DNA from 2 places in the Bacillus sp. SCT118 genome. Region 2 is predicted to be linked to the other one. Evidence: a T-box and tRNA genes for the amino acid it is inferred to sense, from the RefSeq annotation. Region 2 holds a T-box; the other holds one or more tRNA genes.
The links. A T-box is a leader RNA that pairs with one kind of tRNA and senses whether it is charged. The one in region 2 lies ahead of thrS (threonine--tRNA ligase), so its partner is inferred to be a tRNA-Thr.

Region 1 (10,793 bases), 560 kb from region 2:
GATTCTTTGGATCGGGTGAAGAAGAGGCAGCGGTTATCGTTCCGAACATCATGAGCCCTGTCAGAAAAGCGAATATTGTTTTTCTCATGTGTCCCTCCTTATTAAAGCGGTTTTCCCGTTTTGATATTTAATCCGTAGCCATATGGATAAAGGGTGTCCCCCGGGTTCGTGACTGATGGGATGTCAACTGGAAGTGTGCCTTTAGGTTTTGCCTGGCCGAATATCGCCATCACTCCGGCCGGAATATTAGGTTGAAGATAACGGCCATTTGCGTATCCTTTAAAGCCATAGACTGCAATCAGTGCCTTTGCTTCTTCGAAATTGGCGGCATCATAGGGGTTGCGCAGGCTCATTAAGACAAATGGTTTGTTGTGCTGCAGTGCGGCTTTCATGACAGCTCTCGGAAACACGGTGGCCCATTTGCTTGAATCTGATATTGTGTCGTCGATGACACCGTCGTTGACGACAGGGTCATTTTTGACGACATAGGAGCCGGTTATGATATAATGAGCCTTTTTTACTTGTTTTGCATGCTCGGCATTAAATACTTGATTGGCAAAATTCATTTTGCTGAGGGATACGGATTTGATTTTCTTTCGCTTGATGAGATCGTGAATGGTTTGTTCGATTGAAGCAGTTTGTTCTTCGTAAGGTGCCACAATTAAGATTCGGCTGCCTTTTTTGGGCTTGAACGGCAAAGTGTGCTGTTCATTTTTTAATACAGTTACTGCTTTTTCAGCTATTTTTTTCTCTGCTTTCAGGTGCTGCTTGCTTCCTACGATTTTTTTGGCTTTGGCTATTTTTTCTTTTGTACTGTCGCTGTTTCGCGCTGGATACATGCCGCGTTTTATTTTCAGGGAAATGATTCTTTCAACTGATTTGTTGATTTGTTGTTCAGGAATATCCCCGTTTTTCACGGCTTCTTTCAAAGCTTGAATAACACGTGCGAATTTCTGTTCTTCTTTCATTGAAGTAACTGAGGCTGGCATTAATGCAATATCGACACCAGCTTTTACGGCCATGACCACAGCCTCTTCCTGTCCGAAATGATCTGCGATTGCCTTCATATTGAGCGCATCGGTAACGATCACACCATTAAAGCCCATTTCCTGACGAAGAAGACCTGTCATCACTTTTTTTGAAAGTGTAGCTGGAACCAGAATGTCCGATCCATCGAGTTTGCTTTTGTATGTGGTGTCGTCGAAGGCAGGGAATTGAACATGGGCTGTCATTACCATATCAGCACCGGCATCAATTGCTTTTTGAAAAGGATAAAGCTCGACCTCACGAAGCCGTTCTTGGCCATGGGAAACGAGCGGCAGTCCATAATGGCTGTCAACGTCCGTGTCTCCATGTCCCGGGAAATGTTTGAGGGCAGACGCGATATCCTGCCGCTGCAACCCTTTCATCGTGTATAAACCGAGGCGTGATGTCAGTTCTCGATTGGAGCTGAATGACCGTACGCCGATTACAGGATTATCAGGATTATTGTTAATGTCCACGACAGGGCTGAAATCTGTATTGATGCCTAAGGCAGAGAGCTCTTTCCCGATGATGCTGCCGGTCTGATACGCATTGATTCTGCTTCTGGCTGCGCCCAGCGCCATATTCCCTGGGAAATTAGTGCCTTCCCCTAACCTCGTTACAATGCCGCCTTCCTGATCAATACTCAGCATGAGCGGGATTTTTGGACTTGCCTTTTGGTAATCGTCTGTCAGTTGGACAGTTTGTTTTGTTGTTTTTACATTTTCTGCAAAAAGGATGATGCCTCCGAATTGATATTTCTTGACGAGGCTGGCGACTTCATCATTCATTTCTGTAAGGGCTTGCGGAGAGGACTCGCCTTCCTTTTGCCAGTTTCTAAAATCAGGCATCAGCATCTGGCCGAGTTTTTCGTCTAACGACATACGATTGACAATCTGATTGGCATCGATTGCACGTTTGGATGCAGAGGCTTCTGTCTGTCTGGCCCCGAAAAAGCATGAAATAAAGAGAACGGCTGAAAGGATAAGCGGAAAGACAGGTCTCATAGAAACTTCCTCCTATCGTCTAATCATTCATTCCATCGCTTCATAAATCGCGGTTATGACACTTCCATAACTGCCTGTTGCAAATTGATCACCCTCAAAGACGTTTGGATTTTCTTCCGGATCAATAACTGGTGTATGCTTTTTATTTGTTAACAATGCGATGCCTAAATTGTATGCTGGATCAATAATTGTAACTGTCCCTGTCCAGCCGGTATGCCCGTAAGCATTTTCACTGGCATGAGGGCCAAACATCCATTCCATGCTTTTACTTCCGTTCCGCCTCCAGCCAAGAGCGAATGTCGGATCTGTTGCTGAAGGTGCTGTAAACAGGTCGGCTGTTTTCTGATCAAATAAAGAAATATTTCGGTATGAACCTTTGTTTAACATGACTTGCAGCAGTATGGCCATATCATCTGCATTTGAGAACAATCCGGCATGCCCAGACACGCCATCCATTGAGTAAAACGCTTTTTCGTCATGCACTTCTCCTTGCAGCGAGTTTGTGCGGATGTTAGGGAATTGAATAACGCCGTCACGTGTATTGCCCATGCGTTCAGTAGCTGCGAACTGTTTCGGTTTAAAGCCCTTTTGCAGCGGATTGTACAAGGTATGCTTCAGCCTGAGCGGTTTGTAGAGCTCTTGCTCCGTGTAGACATCAAGCGGTTTGCCGGTGAGTTTTTCGACAATACATCCGAGTAGCATATATCCAATGTCACTGTATACGTGCTTTGTCCCAGTTTGATAATCGAGTGGAATTTTCGTCAAATATTCAATCGTTTTGTCCCGTTCCTGGGAATAGTACTTGCCGGCTTTTTCCGGCGTGTAAAAGTAAAAGCTTGATGGGAGCCCTGATTGGTGCTGGAGGACATCGATGACACGTATCTTGTCTTTTCCTTTTATGAGGTCACCCGGCTGATCCTTGAAACCCGGCAAATATGCAGAAACTTTTTCATAGACGTCAAGTTTTCCTTGGCTGACTAAGCGCTGCAATGCAAAATTTGTTGCGTACATTTTTGTATTTGAGGCTAAGTCAAACATCGTGCGGGTTTTCATTTTGGCCGGACGGCGCAGTAGTTCTGATCCTTCGTACTTTTTACTGTAGCCGTATGCTGCTTTTTTTATGATGCGTCCATCCTTCACCACCACAAGAACGGCGCCTGGAAATCCTGCTGCAATATCCCGTTCTATCATCTGATCTACCTTCCTTAGCTTCTTCGTCGAGAATTGTGCAGTTTCTGCATTTATGGTTTTCGGCTCAACCAAGTTGTCTGCTGTTTGTGCGAAGGTTTCATTTGGCGCGAATATCGATAGGGTTAAAATGGCACTGAATATGAACAGTGTCTTTGTTTTCACAGGCTAGCCCCTTTCTGTGCTTCTATCCCGTTTACTATCCCTAATACAGAAACAATTTAATCGAACTGTGAAGCCATTTCATCTTTATATCCGAATGCATAGGTTAATAAAAAGCCGGCCGCGTAGGAAATAAAGAGCCCAATGATATACAAAATGATTTGCGAAGGCAGGACTAGAAAGGAAAGCGGCAGTCCGGAGACACCAATCGCAATGGTGGCTACTTGAAAATAAGCTTGAAAGGCGCCGCCGATTCCAGCTCCTAAACATGCTGTTAAAAACGGACGGCCAAGCGGCAGCGTCACTCCGAAAATAAGCGGTTCACCAATGCCGAGCAGTCCCGATGGAAGCCCGCCGGCGATTGCTTTCCTCAGTGTTGTTTTTTTCGTCTTCACGAAGACGGCAAAGGCCGCGCCTACCTGTCCTGCACCTCCCATAGCCAAAATAGGGAGCAGAGGGTCATTGCCAATTGAATTGATTAGTTCCATGTGCACAGGCGTCAAGCCTTGATGCAGTCCGGTTACGACGAGAGGAAGGAAGGTTGCGCCCAGAATAAAGCCCGCAGCGATGCCGCCGATGTCCAGGATGGACAGTAGGCCGGATGTAATGGCATCAGAAATGAATCCGCCTAAAGGCATAAATACGACATACGTTACGATTCCGGTGATTAACAGTGAAACGGTGGGTGTGACAATGATATCGAGTGATTGAGGAATAAAACGGCGAATAAATTGTTCGGTGTAAGCAATGAATATGGCTGCGAAAAGGACGCCGATCAGACCTCCCCTGCCCGGGAGAAGCTCTTCTCCAAATAAACTGATTTTTGCGATCTCCGGATTGATAATCAAGATCCCGGCCAAAGCCCCAAGTGCGGGTGTCCCGCCAAATTCTTTCGAAGCGTTAATACCAACGAGAATGCCGAGATAAGTGAACAGCCCTGATCCGATGACTGTCAGGATAACCGCAATTTGTGAGTCTGCAGAGAGCCAGCCTGCTTGAATAATTGCTTTGGTAATCCCAGTAATTAAACCGGAAGCGACTAGAGCGGGAATAAGAGGGATAAAAATGCTGGCAATTTTACGTAAGAAAAGTTTAAAAGGAGTGGCGTTTTTTCGATTGATATCGGCTTTCTTTTTGGCCGCTGCTTCTTTGACATCGGCACTTTCTTCTGCTGCTGACACGAGCTTTGAGAAAGCAGCTGTAACATGATTGACGACTCCTGTGCCGAGGATAATTTGTAAGGTTTCAGCTTCAACGACCCCCAATACGCCGTCAAGCTTTCTTAAAGCCTGAGCATCCGCTTTGCTTTCATCGTAAGGCGTAATGCGCAGGCGTGTCATGCAATGCGTATATGAAGAAATATTGGATTTTCCTCCGCATAGCTCAAGGATTTTCTGTGCGAGATGATGGTAGTTATTTTCTTTGCTCATTAAAACCCCTCCCCTTCAAGATGCCTTATTTTATTCTCATAGATTGTATGGCTGCTCTCGTTTTATCGATATAACCGGTTGTCGTTTCATACTGCTCAGCCGCCATGCCTAAAAACAAAACATCAATTATAAAAAGCTGGGCGAGGCGGGAGGAAGTGGCTGCACTTCGAATCAAGGCTTCATTGGAATGGGCTGTATACAAAGGGACATCAGCCAGTGCGGAGACGGATGTCTGACTGAATTGTGTGAGGCTGATCGTTGTGATGCCTTTTTCCTTGGCCATGGCGAACAGTTCAATGATTTCCTGTGTCTCTCCTGAAAACGAAATGGCGAATACGATGTCGTCTTTATCTGCATTTGCGATTAAAGATGCCACAAGATGAGTGTCTGTAAACGCGGTTGCTTGTTTATGAATGCGAAGCCACTTTTGCTGGGCGTCCTTGGCGACAATGCCGGAAGCCCCGAGGCCGATAAAATGCACGGTATGAGCTTTGAGAAGCAGAGAAACCGCTCGTTCAAGCTCTTTGTAGTCCATCAGGTCTGAAGTATCCTGAATGGCTTGAATGGCATTGCCGGCCGTTTTTTCGGAAATGGAGGGCAGCGGCTCGTGGGGAACAATATCCCGGTAGCCCTGAAAAGTTGGCTTTGCCAGATCGCCCGCTACTCTCATTTTTAAATCTTGAAATCCTTTTAAACCGAGTGATTTGCAGAGCCTGATGACGGCAGCGTCACTTGAATTGGCTAAGGCGCTAATTTCGTTGACGGTGCTTTCGATTGCTTTGTGAGGATGGGCTAGGATATAATCTGCAAGTTTGCGCTCGGATGGAGGGAGCTTATGCTTCATTGATTGGATGATCGCTAAACCGCCTGTGGCCATTCTAGTTCTCTCCTTATCATGGATGGTAATGTTCGATTGCTTTGTCAATGAAACCGTTTGCTTCATCGAGTAATGTCTTTGCTTGTTTCTGATCTGTGCTTGTTTTGAGCATGACGATTGCTGTTTTGACGTGATGATCGGCTTGTTCCAGGGTGTGCCTGGCTGTGTCGTATGAAGCATTTGTAAGGCTTTGGATGATGCTGATGGCGCGTTCTTTTAGTTTTTTGTTGCTGACGTTGACGTCTACCATCAAGTTTTCGTAAACCTTGCCGATTTTGACCATTACAGCGGTAGATATCATGTTTAGAATCATTTTATGAGCGGTTGCGGCTTTCATACGTGTTGATCCTGTAATGGCCTCAGGTCCGACGACAACCTCAATGCTGTGATCCGCATCCTTGCTGATGGCGGAATTTTCATTGCAAGTAAGGGCGATGGTGTGTGCTCCGACTTTGCGGGCGTATCTTAGGGCGCCTGCGGCGTACGGTGTGCGGCCGCTTGCTGCGATGGCAATGACGGTGTCATTTGAAGTGAGCTGTATGTTTCTTAAATCTTCACCTCCTGCTTCCTCACTGTCTTCAATGCCCTCTGCTGCCTGTAAAAAGGCTTTGGGGCCTCCAGCCATGATTCCGATGACCTGATCAGGGCTTACGCTGTAGGTGGGAGGACATTCAACAGCATCCATGACGCCGAGTCTGCCGCTTGTGCCGGCGCCTGTATATATGAGCCGGCCTCCATTTTGAAACGATTCATATGCGCAGTCTACAGCTGTTTTGATGTCGGGGAGAACCTCCTGAACGGCTGCAGCGACTTTCATATCTTCGTTGTTGATCATTTTGAGGATGCCGAGAGTGTTTGCTTTGTGGATTTCAACTGTTTGACTATTGCGTGATTCCGTTGTAAGACGGTGAAGGTTTAATGGTTCTGACATGAGGATGCCCCCTGTTTTAAAATGATATATCTCAATGTTCAGTATATTCATTTCTGTTATGATATTTCAACTATGTTTTTAAATTTTTGAAATTTTATTTCACTCAAGACTATAAGAAATGATGAAGGATCAACTGTTCTCCAAGCGGCCCGATTCTTCGCCGTCCTTTATCAAGGAACCCGCTTTTCATATAAAGGTGTTTTGCGCGTATGTTCAGATGATTGACGGCCAAGATGATTTCGTCGCACCATGGAAAATATCCGCTCACAAAAGCGGGAAGCAAAATCATGGCTTTTTTCGCATAGCCTTTTCCGTGGTGCACAGCGTTTAAAGACAGGGAGCTGAGCAGTAAAGCAAATGGATTGTTAGAATAGGAAGCAAGCGTTTCTTTTGATGCATGTAAAATGAAAAAACCGACTGGAAGGTCGTCTTTTAAGATGACAACCGGGTATCGGTCCTGTATGCCCAGAGCCTGAGACAGCACCTCTTTCGGGAGGGAGGTAAAGCGTTTGTCATCATTAGTGAGCGTGAATGATTGAAGCTCGGGCAAGTGTTCAGGCTTATAGAAGGATAAAGAAATGTCTTGAGTCATGGGGTGGCCTCCTTACAATATGTCGTCAAGCTCGTTTTCCGAAATGACGCGGTAGCCCGCTTGTTTTAACAATGCGGCGGTTACTCCGTTGCCGGTGATTTTTTTGCCAGAGAATGTGCCGTTATAGATAAACCCGCTTCCGCAAGATGGACTGTTTTCTTTTAATATGACGGCAGAAGCGTTGATTTCTTTTGCGTAAGCCAATGTTTTCGCGGCGCCTTCCATATATAGTTCTGTGACGTCTTCTCCTGAAGCTGTCACGATTTTCGCTGTTCCATTGAGGACATCCTCGCCGGTGCCTCCTATGATTTCTGCGGGTTCGCGTGGGGTAGAGAAGTCGCCGAGAAGCTCAGGGCAAGCCATGACTGCTTTCTTTTCATCGACGAGTTTTCTGATTTTCTCCGACGCTGCGTGAGAGCCGTTATATCTGCATTCAATGCCTCCAAGGCAAGAACTGACTAGAATCATATTGGTTTCTCCTCTCTTGCTTTGCTTGTCTCTATCATAAAATAAATGGCTTTAGTTGGGAGGCTTTTTCAGTTAAAAAAGGAGTTAAAAAGTTTGAAAATAAAAAATTTAATTTTCCTCTTTACAAACAGGGGGTGACCTGTATATAATAACTTTTGTCAGCTCGACGAGAACACAACGGCCCGTTGGTCAAGCGGTTAAGACACCGCCCTTTCACGGCGGTAACACGGGTTCGAATCCCGTACGGGTCACCATTTGGAGGATTAGCTCAGCTGGGAGAGCATCTGCCTTACAAGCAGAGGGTCGGCGGTTCGAGCCCGTCATCCTCCACCATCTTGCCGGTGTAGCTCAATTGGTAGAGCAACTGACTTGTAATCAGTAGGTTGGGGGTTCAAGTCCTCTTGCCGGCACTGTTTTTTCAAAATTTTATGTGGAGGGGTAGCGAAGTGGCTAAACGCGGCGGACTGTAAATCCGCTCCCTCAGGGTTCGGCAGTTCGAATCTGCCCCCCTCCACCATTATTGGGCTATAGCCAAGCGGTAAGGCAACGGACTTTGACTCCGTCATGCGTTGGTTCGAATCCAGCTAGCCCAGTCACAGACACCTTTGATCAAAAGGTGTCTTTTTTCTTTTGGAAAAATCATTCCAACTTCTAACTGTTCAGTCTGTATAATAATTTTAAAAATATGTTAAGGTAGTTTATTCACGAATTACCATCTACACCCTGCCAAAAATTTGATAAACTTATTTTATAAAAAAATTGAAACCTTTTGAAACGAAGCTCGTATACATACAGACCGGTGAAGGCAGAGGTTAGATAAATATGGAAATGATGATTAAAAAAAGAATTAAACAAGTCAAAAAAGGCGACCAGGATGCATTTGCGGACATCGTAGATATTTACAAAGATAAAATTTATCAGCTTTGCTACCGTATGCTTGGCAATGTGCATGAGGCGGAGGATATTGCACAGGAAGCTTTCATCAGAGCGTACGTTAATATCGACAGTTTTGATATTAACCGGAAATTTTCAACTTGGCTTTATCGAATCGCGACCAATTTGACCATTGACCGCATTCGCAAAAAGAAGCCGGATTATTACCTCGATGCAGAGGTGGCTGGTACGGAAGGCTTGACCATGTATTCTCAAATCGCCGCAGATGGTGTTTTGCCTGAAGATGCAGTTGTGTCGCTGGAGCTCTCAAACACGATACAGCAGAAAATTTTAAAGCTTCCTGACAAATACAGAACAGTCATCGTATTAAAGTATATTGACGAACTCTCATTAATTGAAATCGGGGAGATTCTAAACATTCCTGTGGGGACTGTGAAAACGCGGATTCACAGAGGCAGAGAGGCTCTTAGAAAACAATTAAGGGATCTTTAAGTGGGGTGATGAAATGAGCTGTCCTGAACAAATTGTGCAGCTTATGCATATGCATCTTGATGGAGATATCCTTCCAAAAGATGAACACGTATTAAATGAACATCTGGAGACATGCGAGAAATGCAGAAAGCATTTTTACGAGATGGAGAAATCCATAGCGCTCGTACGGAGCACATCGCATGTCGAAGCCCCCGCGGATTTTACCGCTAATGTCATGGCAAAATTGCCTAAGGAGAAGAAAAGAGCTTCTGTAAAAAGATGGTTCAGAACCCATCCCGTTATCGCAGCTGCTGCGGTATTCATCATTTTGATGGGCGGAGGTTTTTTTAACAGCTGGCATAATGACCACAATTTCAGCGTATCCAAGCAGCCGAATCTTGTGGTTCATAACCATACTGTGACCGTGCCAGAAGGTGAGACGGTCAAAGGTGATGTCACTGTCAAAAACGGCAAGCTGATTATTAAAGGCAAAATAGACGGGGATGTAACCGTCGTAAACGGCGAAAAGTATATGGCCTCTGCTGGACAAGTCACCGGTCAGATTGAAGAAATCAATCAATTATTCGACTGGACATGGTACAAGATGAAGTCTGCGGGGAAAAGTGTACTCGATGCATTCAGTCCGAACGGAGAAGAGTAAAGCGCGTTAGCCGCTTTGCTCTTTTTTTGCGGGCTGAGAGGGCTGGCACATTTCACTTGCTAAATCGAAATGTGGTATAATGGGCTCGCTATGTAAAGTACATATGCGTAACACGTAAAACACAAAATACGAAATGACTGAAATCTTGGAGGACGAGGAAATGGCTTTTGAGGATATCCCTTTTTTGCAGTACCTCGGCAATGCCGTTGATATTCTCCTTGTTTGGTATGTGATATATAAATTGATTATGGTGATACGCGGCACGAAAGCGGTTCAGCTGTTAAAAGGAATTGTAGTCATCGTGCTTGTTCGTATGGCCAGCCAATATTTGGGCCTCAGCACACTTCAATGGCTGATGGACCAAGCGATAACATGGGGATTTTTAGCAATTATTATTATTTTTCAGCCTGAGCTGAGAAGAGCGCTTGAACAGCTAGGCCGCGGCCGCTTTTTTTCGAGGAGCGGCACGCCTGTTGAAGAAGCGCAGCAGAAAACGATTGAGGCCATTACAAAAGCGATCAATTATATGGCGAAACGCCGTATAGGCGCCCTGCTGACCATTGAGCGGGATACTGGAATGGGGGATTATATTGAAACCGGCATACCACTGAATGCCAAAGTCAGCTCTGAGCTGCTGATCAATATTTTTATCCCAAACACCCCGCTTCACGACGGTGCGGTGATTATGAAAAATAATGAAATTGCCGCGGCCGCCTGTTATCTGCCGCTTTCTGAGAGCCCGTTTATTTCAAAAGAACTGGGCACGCGGCACAGAGCAGCTGTCGGTATCAGTGAAGTAACAGACAGTTTGACGATTATTGTGTCTGAAGAGACCGGCGGCGTCAGTGTGGCAAAGAACGGCGACCTTCACAGAGAGCTTACAGAAGAAGCGCTGAAAGAAATGCTTGAAGCCGAGTTTAAGAAAAACACCAGAGACACTTCTTCTAACCGCTGGTATTGGAGGGGCAAGAAAAATGGATAAATTCTTAAACAACCGCTGGGCTGTGAAAATCATTGCTCTGCTTTTCGCGCTCTTGCTTTATGTGGCGGTTAACAGCAACCAAGCACCGACTCCGAAAAAACCGGGTG
Region 2 (10,793 bases):
ATAATGAATAAACGAGCAATATTGTTAATAACCATTTTTTTAATTATTGTTGCTGGTAGTAGTTTTCGTTATTATAAACTGAATAATCATAATGATAATTACTCTCCTCATATCACAAACCTTCCGAAAAATCGTATGATCGATACGGGTGCCGGGATTACTTATCATGTTCTCAAACCATTAAAACCAATTGAATTTATGGATGAGGATCTTAATATGAAAAGATTGTTATACATTTTGCCGCTGGATATAACAAATACATCCAAGCACGAAATAACGCTGGAACAGCTCTCACCTGATGGAATGAAATATCTTTTTTTTGGTGGCTTTGATCACTATTACAATTTAATGGCGTATAATTTAGATCTTCCAGAAAAGTATCAATTCAATACTTCAATTCCTGCTGGGAAAACTATACGAGGCTATGTCGGTTTGAAAATGACAAAAGGCAAAGACGTAAACTTTAACTATAAAAATTTTGATCCCACAACCTCTAAATTATTTGTTTATTATTCCTTGATAAACAAATCAAATAAAAGGATAACATATAAATTCCCACTTAATTAATCTTGTATTACAATTCAGGAAATCAATTCATATTTCCTGAATTGTATTTTTATATTCTCTTCCTTCTCTCCTGAAAAGTTAAATTATAGAATTCAATATCTTTCAATTTAATTTTCATCTATATTGATATTATGATTGCCAACACCGCTTCAATAATTTTCATTGAAAATCATAATAATTCAAAACCTCTTATCTCCTTAATTCATTCCACTTTAAGCACCTATTAAGATTGAAAAAAATAAAACAAGCCCGTACTGAATGGCTTATACCAGTCAACACGGGCCTACCTTCTTATTTCACAAACCCAAGCAGCATTTCACGGATGATTTTGCTGGCTGTGTTTGCCGTTTGCTCTGAGTGGTCATACACCGGTGCTACTTCCACTAAATCAGCGCCCTTTACGTTTACCTCTGAACGCGCAATTTCATGGACGGATGCAAGCAATTCTTTAGACGTGATGCCGCCGGCGTCAACCGTTCCTGTACCCGGTGCGTGTGCAGGGTCTAATACGTCAATGTCAATTGTGACATAAACCGGACGGCCCGCCAGCTTCGGAAGCACCTCTTTCAGCGGTTCAAGCACTTCAAATTTTGAGATGTGCATGCCGTTTTCCTTCGCCCATTCAAACTCTTCTTTCATGCCGGAACGGATTCCAAATGAATACACATTGTGCGGTCCGATCAATTCTGCCGCCTTACGGATCGGCGTGGAGTGAGAAAGCGGTTCTCCCTCATAATCAACACGAAGATCTGTATGTGCGTCAAAATGGATAATCGCAAGGTCTGGGTATTTCTTGTACATTGCTTTAATGACAGGCCATGACACGAGGTGCTCCCCGCCCATACCCATTGGGAACTTCCCTTTTTCTAAAATGCTGTCCACGTACTCTTCAATCATATCCAGGCTTCGCTGCGGATTTCCGAACGGCAGCGGAATGTCGCCGGCGTCAAAGAAGTTCAAGTCAGCCAGATCGCGGTCTAAATATGGGCTGTATTCCTCAAGGCCGATTGACACCTCACGGATTCTGCTTGGACCAAAGCGTGAGCCCGGGCGATAGCTGACTGTCCAGTCCATCGGCATGCCGTAAAGAATGGCGTCCGCCTCTTCCCACTCGGGACGGCTCGCGATAAATACTTTTCCTGAATAAGCTTCATCAAATCTCATCTATAATACCCTCGCTTTCCTGTAAAAAAGCGCAAGATTCGCTCCTGCGCCATACCTTCATTATTTAATCAGGTCACTCACAAATTTCGGCAGAACAAATGCCGCTTTATGAATATCTTTTGTGTAATATTTCGTCTCAATATCGAAGAAACGGCTGTCTTCCACTGCAAGCGGATCATATTTTTTCGAGCCAATTGTAAATGTCCACAAACCGCTTGGATATGTCGGAATGTTCGCCGTATACAGCTTCGTAATCGGGAAGATTTCCTTCACGTCGCGCTGTACATTTGTGATTAATTCGGGTGTAAACCATGGGTTGTCCGTCTGCGCAACGAAAATACCGTCTTCTTTCAGCGCTTTTGCGATTCCTGCGTAGAATCCTTTTGTAAACAGGTTTACAGCCGGTCCGACTGGTTCAGTTGAATCTACCATAATGACGTCGTATTGATTTTCAGATTTTGCAATGTGCATAAATCCGTCATCTACCTGCACGTCAACGCGCGGATCATCCAGTTTGCCTGCGATAGAAGGAAGGAACTTTTTAGAGTATTCGATCACCTTGCCGTCAATATCTACAAGTGTCGCTTTTTTCACGCTTGGATGCTTCAGGATTTCTCTGATAACGCCGCCATCACCGCCGCCGACTACAAGAACGTGCTCCGGATTTGGGTGCGTAAATAATGGCACATGCGCCACCATTTCGTGATAAACGAATTCGTCTTTTTCAGATGTCATCACCATGCCGTCCAAAAACAGCATGTTGCCGAACTCTTCTGTTTCCACCATTTCTAAATGCTGAAACTCCGTTTGTTCTGTATGTAACGTCTTGTTAACCTTCATCGTAATGCCAAAGTTTTTCGTCTGCTTCTCTGTGTACCAAAGTTCGCTCAATTGTCATCTCCCTTTCGAGGCTGTATTCATTTATTGTAAGCGTCTTATCAGCTTTTATTCTCGGTTGAAATCTCATTTTCACCTAAGGAAAAAGTATAGAGGATGGCGGGGAAAAAGTAAAGATGCGTCCTGTTCTGCGATGTTTAAAAACGATCTTTTTTTCTCATAATAGTAGAAACATAAAAAAAGGGGGGAACCCGTTGTGGATGCAATGACAAATAAACGGCTGAGACTGACGCTGAAAACCGTTCGCGCCTTTATCTTTTTAGGGGCTTTTGCGGCCTTGGCGGCAGCTGCCGTGTTTATGACTGTCATCTTGATAGCCAAATACCAGGGCGCTCCCTCGGTGCAAGTGCCGCAATCCACGATTTTGTATGCGAGTGACGGCTCAAAGCTCGGGGAAACGAACTACGGCGAAAAGCGCTATTGGGTCCCCTTAAAGGACATGAATCCGACGATCGTAAAAGCGACAGTGGCGATTGAGGACCAGAATTTCTACGATCATCACGGCTTTGATTATAAACGCATGGCCGGCGCGGCGCTTGCTGACCTGAAAGCATTTGCCAAGGTTCAGGGTGCAAGCACCATCACCCAGCAATATGCGAGAAACTTATACCTTGAACACGACAAAACGTGGAAACGGAAATGGAATGAGGCGTTCTATACGATCCGTCTGGAACAAAACTATTCTAAGGACGAGATATTAGAAGGCTATTTAAATACGATTTACTACGGACACGGCGCCTACGGCATTGAAGCAGCTTCCCGCCTGTATTTCGGCAAGCATGCCAAAAACCTGACGGATGCGGAGGCGGCGCTTCTGGCAGGAATCCCGAAAGGACCTTCCGGCTATTCACCGTATGTCAATGAGACGAAGGCCAAGGAGCGCCAGAAAACGATTGTGCGGATGATGGAAAAGCAGCAGATGATCAGCCAAAAGAAAGCGGATGAACTGATCAAGGAACCTCTTTCCTATCAGCCTTTGAATAAACAAGTTTCCAAGAGAAAGGCTCCTTATTTCTATGACAATGCGATGAGAGAGCTGGAGAAAAAGCTCGGCATGACACGGGAGCAAATTGAAACGAGCGGGTTAAACGTCTATACAACGGTAGATAAACGGATGCAGCGCATCGCCGAGGAGACCATTACCGAAACGGTTAACGCGGGCTCTGACATTCAAGTCGGGTTTTCAGCCATTGATCCCCGCACCGGAAACGTTCTCGCTCTTGTCGGCGGCAGGGATTATCAAAAAAGCCCGTTTGACCGGACGACACAGGCGAAGCGCCAGCCTGCTTCGACGATCAAGCCGCTGCTGTACTATAAAGCGATTCAGAGCGGATTTACGCCAGTCACTTTGATGAAAAGCGAAGAAACCGAGTTTCAAATTGACGCAAAGGGAGAAACCTATTCTCCAAGCAACTATAACGGATACTATGCCAACAAGCCGATTACGCTTCTGCAGGCGCTGGCGCTTTCCGACAATATCTACGCTGTGAAAACGCATCTTTTTCTCGGCACGAACAAACTTGTAAAGACGGCAAAGGAATTTGGCATTACCGCCCATCTTCAAGCACTGCCGTCTCTGGCACTCGGCACCGAACCCGTACGCCCGATTGAGATGGTCAACGCCTATGCCATGCTCGCAAATGGCGGAAAGAAAATCGAACCGACTTTTATTTCAAGGGTAACGGACGCAGCCGGCCACGTGCTGTACGAAAACCCGAATCAGCATAAACAGGTGCTTGATGAAAAAGCCGCTTTTGTCACAGCGAGTATGATGACAGGCATGTTTGATACCGATTTAAATGGATATACGTCGGTTACGGGGCGAACGATAGCCAACCGCCTGACAAGAACGTATGCCGGAAAATCAGGAACCACCAGCGCAGACAGCTGGATGATCGGCTTCAATCCGAAGCTGGCCGCAGGTGTTTGGACCGGCTATGACAAAAACAGCACCATCGACTCGGTCGAAGAAAAAAGCTATGCTAAAACCATTTGGGCGGACTTCATGGAGGACGCGCTCAAAGGCGAACCAGAAACCGCGTTCAAGCCGCCAAAAGGCGTAACCGGTGTGTACATTGATCCGGAAACAGGCTACTCATCAGGTCCCGGCTGTGCCGCTAAGCATTACACATATTTTGTGAAAGGCACAGAACCAGCAAACGTGTGCTACGGGGCAGAACCCGCAAAACAAACAAAAGACCGGCTTCCATCCAAAGAAAAGCCCGCTTCCGAGAAAAAGTGGTGGGACAAATGGCTGGGGCGACATCATTGAAAATAACCCGGCTCCTCGGAGGCCGGGTTATTCGTATGGTTCCTTCATAATCGATGGAAGAATGTTAGACAATCGAGCTGAACAATCAGTTTTGGGATAAAGTGGTGAATTTCTTATTTCTTCGACGCCGGCTTTCATCTCCCAGTCGCCGACTCATATCCCCCTAAAAAATGAAAAACCCCGAGTCTTGTTTCGGCTCGGGATTTTCCATGTCCTATTTCTGTATCACCAGTTTACTCAATGTTTACGAAAAATATCTCAAATACTTTAAAAGTTCACAGAAAATTCATAAATTAATTGTTTTCCGGAAGCAGGCTCGTTTTTAACTCATCTGAGGAACGGTCCCATAGGCCCTGATCATGCTTTTTCAGAAATTCGCCTAGTACACGCTTCGAGCTGTCGTCCATTTTATCAACGATGATTTTCCGTTTCATGGATTTATCCATCAAATTCACATGCTCAGGCAGCGACTTGTAGCCTCTTCTGATGCTTCTGTCGACCGTCATTTCACAGGCTGTCACACCAGCGTAATAAGGCCCCTCTTCTTTTCTGTCAATCGTTACCCACACAAGCCAGTATGGTTTTCCGTTCGGAACTTCTTCTTTATTCGGGAGAAATTTAATTCCTTTTTCAACGGTGCTGCGGGCATGCATGGCGCCGATGTCTACGAACGCTTCTTTTTCCTCTACATCAACGAATACGGGAGAAATGTTATCAAGGCTGAGTGCCCCTACGCCAAAACCACCGTGTCCGTCTGTCGGATCACTTTTGATAATATTAAACCCGATTGATTTTTTCTTTTTTTCTTCCATGAAGTTCTACCTCCTACAAAAGCGGTTGAAATATCGCTGAAAACAGCTTTAAAATCGAATCTCTTCCTGCATTGAGCATCGGCCACAGCACGTAAGATCCGAGCGGTGTCACAAACAGCACCAAAAATACGATAAAGCCGTAGCTCTCCGCCTGCGTCATTTTGGCACGCACGCCCGGCGGAACGAGATCTTCTATAATTCGATAGCCATCGAGCGGAGGAAGCGGCAGCAGATTAAATAAAAACAAGACAAGATTCAGCTGTATCCAAATAGAAAAAAACTGATCCAGCCCCGTGCTGAACGCCGCAAGCATTTCCATTCCGTACGCATGCATCAACACTAACAAAAAGAAACCAATAAACGCAAGAATCAGGTTACTGACGGGCCCGGCTATAGATACGAGCACACCGGCAAGCCGGGGTTTCTTAAAGAAGCGGCGATTCACGGGAATGGGGCGCGCCCACCCGAAGCCGGCCACCAAAATCAAAATGGTTCCGAACGGATCAAGGTGTTTAATGGGATTCAGCGTCAGTCTTCCTTGTTTTTTCGCCGTATCGTCACCGAATTTGTATGCGACATAAGCGTGGGCAAGCTCGTGCATCGTAAACGACACAATTAGCGTGATGACGAGGTATGGCATTAAAGATAACGGATAATATAAGAAACGGTCCAAGTGAGATATCCCTCTTTCTCAAAATGCAAGAATTTACTTTATTCAGTATACTATAAGAAGCCTCTTTTTCTAAAGAGAGGAAACGAGATAAAGGAGGATTCAGCACCCATGCCATACGTAACTGTCAAAATGCTCGAAGGCCGTACAGACGAGCAAAAACGCAATCTTGTCGAGAAAGTAACAGAAGCCGTAAAGGAAACAACCGGTGCTTCTGAAGAAAAAATTGTTGTCTTTATAGAAGAAATGAGAAAAGACCATTATGCCGTCGCAGGCAAACGCCTGAGCGATATGGAATAATCTCTATAAAGCCGGCGCTTCGCGCACCGGCTTTTATTATCCCTATTGAGCCAGCTTCGCAATAATCGCCAAGAACGTCTCTTTCTCTTCGGCTGTTAAACGTTCAAACATGCCGTCAATCAGCTGCTGGCGGTTTTCGATCATTTGTTCAGCCGCTCCCCGGCCCGATTCAGAAAGCGTAATCCATACAGTGCGGCGGTCATTGTTATTTCTGGATCTCTCAATAAACCCTTCCTGCTCTAAATGATTCAGAGCTGTGGTCGTGGCAGAGGGAGACAGTGTGACCTCCTTCAAAATATCCTTTATGGTGCAGCTCCCATGTCTGTATATGATCCGCAGAATAAACCCTCTTACATTATTCACGTGTTTCGGAACGGTGGCTTCATCTAATTGCTTCGTGCTTTTCAAATATTTTGTAAGTGCGTGATCCAGCAAATTTGCTTCCAGTTTGTCATGGTCCATGTCAATTTCCCCATTTCGAGATGCATTCATAACATACGAACGATATGATTTACTTATTATTTTACTGATTCCGAATAGGGAAAGTCAAAAAAGCAAAATGTGAATTCACAGCTTTTATCCTACATGCCTCGATTTTCCACCTGTTTCACAAGCTTATCTTTGAATGTCTGAAAAGGAACATGTTCATTCTGCTGATGTCCGAATCGGCGGACGTTTACCGCATCCTCCTGCTCCTCATGATCTCCAAGCACCAGCACGTACGGGATTTTCTGCACCTGCGATTCTCTGATTTTATAGCCCAGCTTCTCATTGCGCTCATCAATGCCGGCTCTTATCCCCACCTGCTTCAGCTCCGCCTGCACTTTTCTGCAATAGTCTAAGTGAACGTGCGAAACCGGTATGATTTGAACCTGGAGCGGTGCGAGCCAGACTGGAAAAGCCCCGCCGTAATGCTCGATCAAAATGCCGAAGAAACGGTCGATTGAGCCGAAAACCGCTCTGTGGATGACAACGGGACGAACCTTCTCATTGAGTTCGTTGATATATGTTAAATCAAATTTTTCCGGCATTTGAAAATCAAGCTGAATTGTCGCGCATTGGTGGCTCCGTTTCAGGGCATCTTTTATGTGGAAATCAATTTTCGGCCCGTAAAACGCCCCATCACCTTCATTGATCTCATAAGAGAGGCCAAGCTCCTCAAGGACGCGTGCTAAGGCACATTCCGACGCTTCCCAAAGGCTGTCATCGCCTAATGAATCCTCCGGGCGAGTCGAAAGCTCAACTGAATACTCGAAACCAAATGTCCGATATACCTCATCAATCAGCCGAATCGCTTCTTTGATCTCACTCTCAATCTGATCCTCCCGAACGAAAATATGGGCGTCATCCTGACAGAACGTCCGAACGCGAAGCATTCCGTTTAAAGCGCCGCTGTATTCATGGCGGTGCACCTGTCCGAATTCCGCCATGCGAATCGGCAGATCCCGATAAGAATACAGGCTGTTTTTAAAAATGAGCATATGGCCGGGACAATTCATCGGCTTCATTGCGAACCTTGTATCATCCACTTCTGAAAAGTACATATTGTCGCGATAATGGTCCCAATGGCCTGACTGCTCCCATAACCGCTGATTCATCATAAACGGCGTACGCACCTCATCGTAGCCGGCATTTGTTTGCAGCTCACGCGAGAAGCGCTCCAGCTCATTGCGGACAATCTGCCCTTTCGGCAAATAAAACGGCATCCCCGGCGCTTCTTCAGAAAACATAAACAGCCCTAACTGTTTGCCGAGCTTGCGATGGTCTCGTTTTGCCGCTTCTTCCAGCATATGCAGGTGCGCATCCAAATCTTTTTTCTTTTGAAACGCAACCCCGTACACCCGCTGCAGGACTTCATTTTTGCTGTCTCCGCGCCAATAAGCGCCTGATACTCTTGTCAGTTTGAACGCCTTGATCATTCCTGTAGAAGGGAGGTGCGGCCCGCGGCACAGGTCAACGAATTCCCCTTGCTGGTACAGTGTGATATCCTCCCCACGCGGAATATCCTTTAAAATCTCAAGCTTGAGCCGCTCGTCTTTTTGTGCAAACAGCTCTTCAGCCTCTTCGTAAGAAACCTCCATACGTTTGATTTCAAGGTTTTCATTTATTATGTTTTTCATTTCTTTTTCGATGGCCTCTAAGTCTCCTGATGCCAAGCTTTTCCCCAGCTTCATGTCATAGTAGAAGCCGTCTAAAATCACAGGCCCTACCCCCAATGACACTTCGCCGTACAGCCGTTTTACTGCTTGGGCCAGCACGTGCGCTGTTGTGTGGCGAAGCACCTGCAAGCCTTCTTGTGAATCGAGTGTGACAATCGAAAGCTCAGCATCTTCCTCCAGCTTGAAACTGAGATCAACAAGCTTGCCGTTGACCTGACCTGCGGCCGCTTTCTTTTGCAGACTGGAACTGATAGAACCAGCCGCTTCTTTGATTGTGATGCCTTTCGGATATTCCTGGATCTGTCCGTCCGGAAGCTGAATGTGTACATGTTTACTCATTTTAGAACACTCCTTATTCATTGTTGTATATAAAAAAACACACCCGTCCCGCAGATAGGGACGAGTGTGTGATTAACCCGTGGTTCCACCCAAGTTCCCGACAAATACTATGTTGTCGGCTCGGTGCTGTAACGCAGCATAGACGGCATTGGATACTTCAGTTCCCCAATGCTGCTCCAAGGCGGTAAATGATATTCCTAAGCTGGGAAGCTCTCACCTTTCCTTCCCTCTCTGAAAACCGTAACTATCATTCGTGTCCTTTTCATCGCATGTATTCAATTCATAAAAAAACACACCCGTCCCACAGATAGGGACGAGTGTGTGATTAACCCGTGGTTCCACCCAAGTTCCCGACAAATACTATATTGTCGGCTCGGTGCTGTAACGCAGCATAGACGGCATTGGATACTTCAGTTCCCCAATGCTGCTCCAAGGCGGTAAATGATATTCCTAAGCTGGGAAGCTCTCACCTTTCCTTCCCTCTCTGAAAACCGTAACTATCATTCGTGTCCTTTTCAACGCATTTATGTAGTTCATATAAAAAAACACACCCATCCCTCTAAAAGGGACGAATGTGTTGATCATCCGTGGTTCCACCCAAATTCCCGATCAATTACACATGGTGATCGGCTTGAAGATGCTGTAACGCAGCATGACGGTATCAGATACTTGTTTTCCCCGATACGGCTCAAAGGCGGTAAGCTGCTTTCCCTGCGTTAGGAAGATCTCAGCTGTCCTTCCCTCTCTGGAAACCGTAAAAAGCATCTCGTGTCCTTATCAGTGCCTGTTGTTTCAATAATTTTTTATATCTTACTATATATTCCCACAAAGCGCAATCAGTGATTTACATTTTTTTCTGACGCAACAGTTCCGTTATGGGCAACCAGAAACAGCCATACAAGCAATGCAGCGAGGCTGTATGCCGCTCCCATCATCAAAAACGTAAACCCGGCACCGGCATACCAAGTGGCGGACAGATGAATAATCACCCCGGTTATCGCTACGCCGACCAAGGCTCCGATTTGCCGGTTTGTATTTAACGCCGCACCGGCGATATTCGCATGTCTTTGCCCGGCAGCCTGCATGATCACAGTTGTCATGGCAGGAACTGTAATACCGGTACAGAGGTTCATAACAGACATCAATACCGCCAGCTGCCAATAAGGAAAATCCGGAGAAATCAGCACAAACAACAGCAATGCAATGATACAGCTGACCGCCATTGATACAAACATAAGCTGCCCGGCTTCAAACCGATTCGCCAGACGGGCAAACAGCAGATTGCCGATCACGAAGACCGCCATCATCGGCAGCAGCTCCACTCCAGCCATAAAGGAACTTGCGCCTCCTGCTTCCTGCAAAAAAAGGCTGAGCATAAACATGCCGCCAAAAAGGGCGAAATTCAGCAAAAACCCGATAAATTGGGCAGCTGAGAAGCGGCCGCTTTTGTATAAGGACGCCGGCAGGATGGGTGCTTTTGCAGAAATTTCCCGCAGCAAAAACAGCACAAATGCCAAAATCGCTGCAGTAAATGCTACAAGAATCACTGGCGAGCGCCAGCCCACTGAAGGCCCCTGTATCAAAGCATAGGAAAGAAACCCGAGAGCCATCAT

Region 1: it encodes a tRNA-Thr, which carries the amino acid that the T-box ahead of thrS (threonine--tRNA ligase) is inferred to sense. The anticodon was not compared.

Annotation. Positions count from the first base shown of each region.
Region 1 covers NZ_CP191225.1:3,837,503-3,848,295, reverse strand. The annotation lists gene ACQVGT_RS19685 (exo-beta-N-acetylmuramidase NamZ family protein) at 1-88, opposite strand, end outside; gene nagZ (beta-N-acetylhexosaminidase) at 102-2,030, opposite strand; gene amiE (N-acetylmuramoyl-L-alanine amidase) at 2,058-3,383, opposite strand; gene ACQVGT_RS19670 (PTS transporter subunit EIIC) at 3,440-4,810, opposite strand; gene ACQVGT_RS19665 (MurR/RpiR family transcriptional regulator) at 4,836-5,687, opposite strand; gene murQ (N-acetylmuramic acid 6-phosphate etherase) at 5,704-6,618, opposite strand; gene ACQVGT_RS19655 (GNAT family N-acetyltransferase) at 6,728-7,210, opposite strand; gene ACQVGT_RS19650 (2-thiouracil desulfurase family protein) at 7,223-7,678, opposite strand; tRNA gene ACQVGT_RS19645 (tRNA-Glu) at 7,858-7,932, shown strand; tRNA gene ACQVGT_RS19640 (tRNA-Val) at 7,936-8,011, shown strand; tRNA gene ACQVGT_RS19635 (tRNA-Thr) at 8,016-8,088, shown strand; tRNA gene ACQVGT_RS19630 (tRNA-Tyr) at 8,111-8,195, shown strand; tRNA gene ACQVGT_RS19625 (tRNA-Gln) at 8,200-8,271, shown strand; gene sigW (RNA polymerase sigma factor SigW) at 8,501-9,064, shown strand; gene rsiW (anti-sigma-W factor RsiW) at 9,078-9,704, shown strand; gene cdaA (diadenylate cyclase CdaA) at 9,865-10,686, shown strand; gene cdaR (CdaA regulatory protein CdaR) at 10,679-10,793, shown strand, end outside.
Region 2 covers NZ_CP191225.1:363,972-374,764, reverse strand. The annotation lists gene ACQVGT_RS01885 (ABC transporter ATP-binding protein) at 1-11, shown strand, start outside; gene ACQVGT_RS01880 (hypothetical protein) at 4-567, shown strand; gene speB (agmatinase) at 859-1,731, opposite strand; gene speE (spermidine synthase) at 1,792-2,622, opposite strand; gene ACQVGT_RS01865 (transglycosylase domain-containing protein) at 2,825-4,900, shown strand; gene ACQVGT_RS01860 (YwhD family protein) at 5,194-5,712, opposite strand; gene ACQVGT_RS01855 (site-2 protease family protein) at 5,726-6,385, opposite strand; gene thmT (2-hydroxymuconate tautomerase) at 6,494-6,682, shown strand; gene ACQVGT_RS01845 (MarR family transcriptional regulator) at 6,725-7,144, opposite strand; gene thrS (threonine--tRNA ligase) at 7,264-9,180, opposite strand; T-box leader at 9,234-9,455, opposite strand; T-box leader at 9,487-9,708, opposite strand; T-box leader at 9,742-9,970, opposite strand; gene ACQVGT_RS01835 (MFS transporter) at 10,017-10,793, opposite strand, start outside.